4 regions of the Paenibacillus sp. NN59 genome follow, and region 1 is predicted to be linked to each of the others. Evidence: riboswitches for the same ligand, from Rfam matches in the RefSeq annotation. Region 1 holds a riboswitch; each other region holds the start of a gene.

The links. Region 1 has a riboswitch for cyclic di-AMP ahead of ACT89M_RS16415 (3D domain-containing protein). Riboswitches for the same ligand answer to the same signal wherever they lie in the genome.
Region 2: it holds a riboswitch for cyclic di-AMP, as region 1 does, so the genes downstream of both, ACT89M_RS10405 (C40 family peptidase) here and ACT89M_RS16415 (3D domain-containing protein) in region 1, are expected to answer to the same signal.
Region 3: it holds a riboswitch for cyclic di-AMP, as region 1 does, so the genes downstream of both, ACT89M_RS07235 (hypothetical protein) here and ACT89M_RS16415 (3D domain-containing protein) in region 1, are expected to answer to the same signal.
Region 4: it holds a riboswitch for cyclic di-AMP, as region 1 does, so the genes downstream of both, ACT89M_RS00510 (C40 family peptidase) here and ACT89M_RS16415 (3D domain-containing protein) in region 1, are expected to answer to the same signal.

What each region holds. Positions count from the first base shown of each region.
Region 1 covers NZ_CP199678.1:3,735,798-3,737,998, reverse strand. The annotation lists gene ACT89M_RS16425 (ABC transporter substrate-binding protein/permease) at 1-264, shown strand, start outside; gene ACT89M_RS16420 (amino acid ABC transporter ATP-binding protein) at 251-973, shown strand; cyclic di-AMP (ydaO/yuaA leader) riboswitch at 1,159-1,355, shown strand; gene ACT89M_RS16415 (3D domain-containing protein) at 1,358-2,029, shown strand; gene ACT89M_RS16410 (polysaccharide deacetylase family protein) at 2,161-2,201, opposite strand, start outside.
Region 2 covers NZ_CP199678.1:2,324,476-2,326,676, forward strand. The annotation lists gene ACT89M_RS10400 (carboxymuconolactone decarboxylase family protein) at 1-192, shown strand, start outside; gene ACT89M_RS10405 (C40 family peptidase) at 331-795, opposite strand; cyclic di-AMP (ydaO/yuaA leader) riboswitch at 801-932, opposite strand; gene pelA (pectate lyase) at 1,308-2,201, shown strand, end outside.
Region 3 covers NZ_CP199678.1:1,665,334-1,667,534, forward strand. The annotation lists tRNA gene ACT89M_RS07225 (tRNA-Leu) at 1-53, shown strand, start outside; gene ACT89M_RS07230 (glutathione peroxidase) at 258-737, opposite strand; cyclic di-AMP (ydaO/yuaA leader) riboswitch at 1,116-1,291, shown strand; gene ACT89M_RS07235 (hypothetical protein) at 1,410-1,838, shown strand; gene ACT89M_RS07240 (HAD family hydrolase) at 1,996-2,201, shown strand, end outside.
Region 4 covers NZ_CP199678.1:107,039-109,239, forward strand. The annotation lists gene ACT89M_RS00505 (GNAT family N-acetyltransferase) at 1-298, opposite strand, end outside; gene ACT89M_RS00510 (C40 family peptidase) at 661-1,131, opposite strand; cyclic di-AMP (ydaO/yuaA leader) riboswitch at 1,135-1,272, opposite strand; gene ACT89M_RS00515 (hypothetical protein) at 1,566-2,201, opposite strand, start outside.

The DNA.
Region 1 (2,201 bases):
CGTTACATTATTCTGCCACAGGCCTTCAAGGCCGTTTTGCCAGCCATCGGTAACGAGTTCGTAACGATCATTAAAGAATCATCCATTATTTCGGTCATCGGTATGGTGGATATTATGTATCAAGCAAGTGTAGTCAAAAATCTCACATTCCAGGGTCTGAACCCGTTCATTATTGCGGCAGCCATTTACTTTGTGATGACATTTATTCTGTCCAAGCTGCTCGGACGATTGGAAAGGAAGTTGGGTGCAAGTGATAGACGTTAGACAATTACACAAATCATATGGTAAAAATGATGTCCTGAAAGGCATCGACGTAACGATCGGCAAAGGTGAGGTCGTTGTAGTTATTGGTCCTTCCGGTTCGGGTAAAAGTACATTTTTGCGCTGTCTGAACCTGTTAGAGCAGCCATCATCGGGACAGATCGATTTCGAAGGTGTTTCGATAACCGATCCCAAGCATAACATTAATGCTACACGTGAGAAGATGGGCATGGTGTTCCAGCATTTTAATCTGTTCCCTCATAAAACGGTTCAGCAAAATATTACGATTGCTCCAATCAAGGTGAAGAAACAATCCACGGATGAGGCTAACAAAATTGCCGAGGATCTTCTGAAGACAGTCGGTTTGGCGGACAAAAAAGATGTATATCCTAACCAGCTATCCGGTGGTCAAAAGCAACGGATTGCCATTGCAAGAGCACTCGCGATGCAGCCGCATGTGATGCTGTTTGACGAGCCTACATCGGCCCTTGATCCGGAGATGGTCGGAGAGGTATTGGAAGTCATGAAACGTCTTGCTGAAGGCGGAATGACGATGGTCATTGTAACGCATGAGATGGGTTTTGCGCGTGAGGTGGGAGACCGCATTCTTTTCATGGACGGCGGCGTCATCGTTGAGGAAGGTACCCCGGATGAAGTGTTTGGGGCGCCAAAACACCCGCGTACACGAGACTTTCTTGCAAAAGTACTTTAATTCATGCCATTCCGTATGTAGAATCAAATGAATAACGGCGTTATCGGATCGAAAGATCCGGTGACGCTTTTTTGTTGTTTGCAGAAAAGGTGGAGCTGAAAAAGTAACTTTTCTGTTACCTGTAAAATGAATTAAAACGCCAAATGGAAACATTTACTACAGCTTAAGGTTACAAATTTGTGATATATTCAAGACTGCCGAAACTTCCGAAGCGGAAGTGCGGGGGACGTAACAATGCAGACATAGTTAATGATTTGAGAAATATGCTGCTTGGGGTGAATTAGGAATACATAATGCTTCAGCATGTCACGTACAGCCTATAGGGTGGGTTCCTCCATCCGAATCCGACAACTAACTTCGCAGGCATCATGAGGGAGGAAGACCATGTATAACAAGAAACGTTTAGCCAAAACAGCCATCGCACTACTGACATCCATTCTATTCATTCAAGCCGTTCCGGCTCACGCGGATTCCGTTCATGTGGCCAAAGAAGGGGATACCTTCTTCACCTTATCCAAGCAATACGGCGTTGATATGAACACATTAATTAAAACGAATAAAGACATCTCACCTTATAACATCTATGGTGGTTTGAAAATTACAATCCCAGGTAACGAAAACAAAGTAGAAGCGGCACCAGTTCAAGCGAAGTCGCAGGAAAAAACGGTGACTGCTGCAAGCCTGGACGTGAATACAGATAATAAAGTGGTACAGGCTTGGGGGAAAACATTCGACTACAGCAAAACGCTTAGTGTTAAAGCAACAGCGTATTCCGCGGATGCTTCCGAGAATGGTGGATGGGGCCCCGTTGATTATTTTGGCAACCCGCTCGAACTCGGCACAATCGCAGTGGATCCCAAGGTTATCCCTTTTGGAACCAAGGTACTAGTGACAGGGCATACACACCCTGGATTGCCGAAACAGGCTTTCGTAGCAACGGCTTTGGATGCAGGTAGCGCGATCAAGGGAAATCGTATTGACATCTTTATCCCTGGAAGCAAACAGTTCGTTAGTTCGTTTGGTTTTCAGGATATTGAGTTGTACATTTTAAAATAAGGCTTAAACCCTCTCATTTATGGATGTGAGGTCATAAGTTGAATTGAGCATTAATAAACAGGGTGTTCTTTCTTGCGTAATCATGATAGGCATAATTCATGACGACGTAGAGGGACACCCTGTTCTTTCAATTATTGTTTCTCTTTTGGCAGTTTAAGCATCTCGTCCAATG
Region 2 (2,201 bases), 1.4 Mb from region 1:
AAGCAGTTAATTGCGCTAGGTATCGGTTTGTTTGCTAATAACGAAGTGTGCACGTTCTATCATGTGGAGGAAGCCCGGTCCAAGGGAGCGACCGATCAGGAGATCATGGAGACGGTAGCTGTTGCTGGTGCAGTGGGCGGCGGACATGCTCTGTCACAGGGAGCAATGAGGGTGCAGAAGGCGCTCCATTAGTGAATGAAGTAAAACAAAAATTAACAAGGTCATACACCTCTTTAATAGAGGCGTATGACCTTGTTTTTTTATAGCTCATCTTTACTTTCTTTACTGTAAGGAGGTAGCCAAAGGCTACTCCCCGTTCTTTAAATTCAATTAAAGTTTACCCAACATTTTGTTATACATAAATTGACCTGTCACCCGTCTTGCGGTTACATAACGATCACTGAAATACGGATTGGACAACTTGGTGATGCTGACACCTTTGCTGCTGGAGGCATGTGCGAATTGACCTCCACCGATGTATACTCCTGTATGTGAGATGCCTCTACCTGTTGTGTTGAAGAAGACCAGATCTCCTGTACGAATGCTTGCTTTGGAGACAGGTGTTCCGGCTTTCGCTTGTTGTTGCGACGTGCGAGGGAGCTCAATGCTATATTTGTTGAAAAGATATCTCATAAACCCGGAACAATCGAAGCCAGCCATGGTTGTGCCGCCCCATTTGTACGGGATGCCTGTCATATTGTTAACCATCGTATTAATTGTGCTTGCCTCTGTGCTTGTTGCCCCGGATGTAAATAGTACAGCAGCCCCAAAAATGGAAATAATCAGTTTTTTCAAAATCAATGTTCTCCCTTCGATGCCTACGGAGTTAGCTAAGGGTTCGGTAGAAGGTTCCCTATATTTCCTATGTATAAGAATAATTCACCCAAAATGGTTCCCCCGTTTTCAATCCTGAAACTCGGCAAATGAATAATTAAGTTTTTGTAACTATTTGAAACTATATTGCATAAATGCGTAATTGTCAAACCTGTTTAAAGGTGTTCATTTAGCCTCAATGTTAGCGGAATTATCGATTTTAGTTATCATTTTGTTGAAATTAGGGAGTTAAAGATTACAAAAAAGTCATTTGTGTTTCATATGAGAGAACTTGGATATTAAACAAGATTGTTAAAGGCTAAAATGGAAAAAATTCTGTTTAACAAATTTTTTTGGTTTGTTGCATATATTGACAAAAATATATTTATTGCATATTATAACCATATTAAATACATAATTTGTATTTAAATTGTTTTCATTGGAATATATGTGATATAAGTAATCAAATTTGTGAATGGGGAGAGTGTTGTCGAGTGAAAGCAAAAAAATTAGTAACATTTGTACTGGCGTGTTCTATGGTATTCTCCGTAGCGGGAATGGCTATCCTTCCTGTACCGACCGTATCGGCAGCTGATGCTTCCGGTACAACGGCGAGTATGTCCGATATCTTAAAGAATCAGCGCCCCGATGGAGGCTGGAGAAAAGATTACAGTCAGACGTCAGGTGAATGGGCCAAATCAACGATTGATAACAAAGCTACATACTCAGAAATCAGAAGGCTAGCAAGTGAATTCAAAAAAACAAATGATCCGCGATACTCAGCTGCAGCGATCAAGGGCATCAACTTTTTGCTTAATATGCAGTACTCCAATGGCGGTTGGCCTCAAGTCTATCAAAGTTCCGGCTATCATAAACATATTACCTATAATGATGATGCGATGATTAATGTGATGTACATGCTTGATGAAGTCGCAGGACGTAAGGGGAACTTCTCCTTTATCGACAGTTCTCTTGCAAATCGCAGTAAAAATGCAGTTTCCAAAGGAGTCGATGCTATCCTGAATACCCAGGTGGTATCCGGTGGGAAGTTAACGGCCTGGGGACAACAGCATGATTCCAGTTCACTTAGACCTGCGGGAGCCAGAATCTATGAAGTGCCTTCATTAACTGCAGGTGAAAGCGTGAACATTGTGAAGTTTCTGAAAACGAGACCGGCTAATTCAAGAATCACTGCATCTATCAAAGGTGCCGAAGCCTGGTTTAATAAAGTGAAAATTACAGGATATCGGTATGAGAGAGCGAATGGGGATAGCCGAATTATTGCTGATTCCAGTGCATCACCGATTTGGGCACGTTTCTATGAACTCGGTACGGACAAACCGATCTTTGTGGGACGTGATGGCGTTGTGAAATATAAGCTGAGCGAT
Region 3 (2,201 bases), 2.1 Mb from region 1:
CTTGAGGGGGTAGTGGGCGTATGCCCGTGGAGGTTCGAGTCCTCTCGACCGCATCATATGAAGATTTACGAGAGAAGCTTTCCGTGATGGAGAGCTTCTTTTTTTGTTTTCATATAGCAACAAGGACGAATTATTCAGGATGAGGATATGTGTTAAAAGAAAGGACGCAAAAAAGCCGCCCAAAAGCTTGAGCAGTTTCTGGCTCTTTGCTTTATAGGTGGCTTTTTTCGTTTATATGTTTGTTCAAAAGTCTATATCTATTTGTTAATCAGCTTTTGAATATCCTCTTCGATTTTGTCCGGTGTAGTCTGCGGAGCATATCGTTTCACAACTTTACCGTCCTGATCGACAAGGAATTTGGTGAAGTTCCATTTGATGGCTTTGGAACCGAGCAAGCCTGGTGCTTCTTTCGTAATGTGTTGGAAGAGCGGATGAGCGCTTGAACCATTGACGTCAATTTTTTCAAACATCGGGAAGCTTACGCCATAATTCATCTGACAGAATTCAGCAATATCGTCGGAAGATCCTTTTTCCTGCGCGAATTGGTTGCTTGGGAATCCAAGCACTTCAAACGGAGCATCCTGGAATTTATCCTGAAGCTCTTGCAAGCCCTTGAATTGAGGGGTGAGACCGCACTGGCTTGCGGTATTCACAATTAACAACACTTTGCCGCGATATTGGGACATCTCAATCTCTTGTCCGCGAAGGGTGTTTACTTTGTAATCATAGACTGACATGGGGTACGCCTCCATCCTGTTATTCTTAATATACTTATTATATTTTAAACAATTAAATAATGCAAAACTTATTTGGATTTAGCGTTGTTATAACCATTCGCTTGCTGGACTCCAAAATGGATGAGAAATACATGAATCAATTTTTGTGCGGTTGAGAATTAGGTAGCTTGGAAGAGAAGGATAGCGTATGACCTCATTGTAAGCGTTATTATCAAAGGTTATTGCCGGAAATCTGGCGATTCGGTGATCTGTATGCACTTTACATGATCATGGTACGGGTGTATGATTCATAGCGTAATTTGAATTTTAATTAAATTGTACCTGAAAAACGAAACAAACGATAATATCGATCGGTCTTATACTCAAGATTTACGAACGATGTTTTAATCGCTGAGTTTCCATTCATTGTGTATGGAAAACGGGGGAACCAACAGAATGGGCTGTATGACAGCAGCGGACATTCATGGGGTGAATTTTTCGGTGAAATCCGGAAATAGGGCGACTCTCGCGCCCGAATCCGTCAGCTAACCTCGTAAGCGTTAAAGGGAGAGGCAACAAACCGCACGCTGGTTCATGGCGCTTTCGTCATGGATTATTTAAGAAGCGTTTCGGAGGCCTTGGTCCCCACGCTTCTTTTTTTGTTGTCTTTTCACGCCAAGGGAGGAACGAAGAATGGATAAAGAGATGATTTTGGTAACCGCTCCGAATGAAGCTGGACGTAAATTTGTGAAATTGCTGATGTATAAAAAAATGCCATTTGCCGTTCTGACGAACAGTGCTGATGAGGAGCGCAAACTTCGCCGTCTTGGCGTGGAACACGTCATCCGTATGAATACAGCAGCTGCTGAGAAATGGTTTTTGCCGCAAGGCAGTGTAGGCAATGTATTTATTTTTGAGAACAGTCTGAACTTGACATGCCGCTATCTTCAAATTTGTCGCTCTTGGACATCGAAGTCCTTGTGTGTGATCACGGAGCAGAGCCATCCTAAAGGGATTTATCGTGGAATGGGCGCCGATAAAATTGTGTATTCACTGAATGGAGAAGTCGGGTTCCTTCTTAATAGCTGCAATAAACCGGAGGCTGAAGTGAGCAGCTTGTGATTGACATTGATCCAAGGTAAGACGCCTGTTATAATTGCAGGTATAGACTAACGGAATTTGAGGAGACTCATGCTTGTCGTGGGTCTTCTTTTTTTATGGAAACAGTACGGTAGTATAGAAGCGAGGGATAACCTGCAGCTAACGAGGAGGAATCAGCGTGCCGGATATTGCCGGATTGAAGTGGTTGTTTTTTGATGTGGGGGATACGCTGGTGGACGAATGGGAGCCTGTAGATGATATTATTGGGCAATTCGTTCGGGAAGCGAATGATTACGGCTATCCAGTAAAGATTGAGGCGGTAAGAGAACTGTTTGCTACCTGTTACCGTAATTATGAACAGTGGCCCATGAAAGTGGCCATACG
Region 4 (2,201 bases), 3.0 Mb from region 1:
CTTTACCAAGACCTTGACCACACAGATCGGGGCGCATACCGAGACCGATTCGTGTGACATGCTGGAGCGGAAAATATTGTGCAAACCCATAAACCTGGTCATGTTGATCCAGGATAATGGCATATTGTTGTTGTCTGAGCTGTGCATCACCGAACTCGACTTCGAGTACTTTCATCTGTTCCCAAGGAAGCCAGCTATAGATATTGTAAGGTGGGGCGTATTTCCAGCCACATATAAGTTCAGCATGTTCTTCTTGCATCGGTACAACATGAAGTATCAAAGAGGCTTCATTCTTCATATAACAGTGCATGCTCCTTTCTTCAATATCCGTATCATTGTTCACTCTACAAAAGAGCTGTGTATTAGGCAAGTCTTCATATGATCAAATAAAAATTGAAACAAAAGTCGTGATCATTCCGTTTATATTATAACAGGCTGGGTAAAAACATGATAAGGGCACGGACAAACGAAAGCAGGCGAACGTGTTAGTTCACATACACACCATGACTTGCAACATCGGGAACTACACAGAGTCAGAAAGCATAAAAAAACCGCCGGATACATTCCTGCGGAGAATGTACCGGGCGGTTCTGTTTATACTTCGTATTTCGTTACAGTAGAGTTACATGGTTCCAACATCATGTTGATTACAGCTTGTACCTAGTCAAGGGCCAGTGACTCATAATCGTCCGTGCTCATGATCCGTTTAGCGCCAACGTAGCGGTTAGCCCAGTAGTTCTCACTCAAAGAGCTGATCGTTACACCTTTGGAAGAAGAAGAATGTGCAAACTTGCCACTTCCTACAAAAATGCCTACGTGTGATATACCTTTACCTGTTGTGTTGAAGAACACCAGATCTCCAGGTCTCATCTCCATGCGAGATACGGAATCACCCATGTCGTATTGGGAGCTAGATTGACGAGCCAAATCAATACCTAATTTGTCGAATACATACCGTGTGAATCCGGAGCAGTCAAAACCGTCAAGCGTTGTTCCTCCGCTTTTGTATGTAGTTCCCATTGCTGAATCAATTACTTTATCCATCTTAGAATCTGCAAATGCGCTGCCTGCTCCAAGTGATAATGCAAATGTGAGGCTAAGTACTGCTGCGGTCAGTTTCTTCTTAAACAAGTGATATACCCCTTCCAACGCCTGCGAGGTTAGCTTAAGGATTCGGTTGAAGGTCCCCTATGATCCCTCTGTTTCAAGATCAATTCACCCATAACTGGTTCCCCCGCTTCCCAGGTGCCAGGAATTTGGCTATGCTAGTTATGCACCTGAAAAATGAAAAGAAAATTTAATTTTAAGGATTTAATTTAAAGTTGTTACAAATAAGGATTTAAAGATTACAAAGTTGTTACTAAAAACTCACTGCGCTTATTGTACCAGAGGCTTAGTACTTTGGCAACGTTTAGCAGTAAAATTAACAAAAAAAACCTCGACCTTTGACGGGGAAAGGTCGAGGTTTGCGTATTTATACGTAATAACCAATGAAATGTTTAATATAAGATGGTAACATTTCTTTATTTTTGAAAGCGATCTCAGACGGCGTGTAACATTTTAGTTCAACGTATATGATTTTCATGTCTGGTAGATGTGGACTGCCATAAACGGAAATGACTACATACTTTCCACATACTGAGTAGGCTTCGAGCAAGCGGATAGGATTGTTGCAGGATTAATCCGGATAGTCCTGTCAAGAACCAGGAAGCGGAAGTGAATGCACCAAAGACCACTAAATGCACAACTCCCAGCACCAGCGCAATGCCGATGACAGCAAAGATGCGGCGCACAGCAATCCACAGTCCCTTGAGCGTCCCGTGAATTCGCCCTTCTGCTTCCGGGTCAGAAATACCAAACTGCATGTAGAGCACTGCATGATGTACAATCCAGCCATAAATAATCCAGCCTGCTACATATGGAATGCCGGGAAGTAATAAATGAAGAGAATGAAAACTGTCCATTATTGTAGAAAACAATTTGGGCAGAAGCCAGTATGCAGGCAAGAACATGAGAAAGGTACGTATCGTGTGTAGCAATATCATGGGTTTCCATAACGTTTTGATGCCCCGAATAAAAGGAATGCGTTCTTCAGTAGATTGATAATGTTGCAGGGAGTAGAGTAACCCGGCCTGAATAAGTGGACTGATCAGCAGGCGAAGCAATAACATGCCGCCCAAAATCCACAGATAACGCTGGAC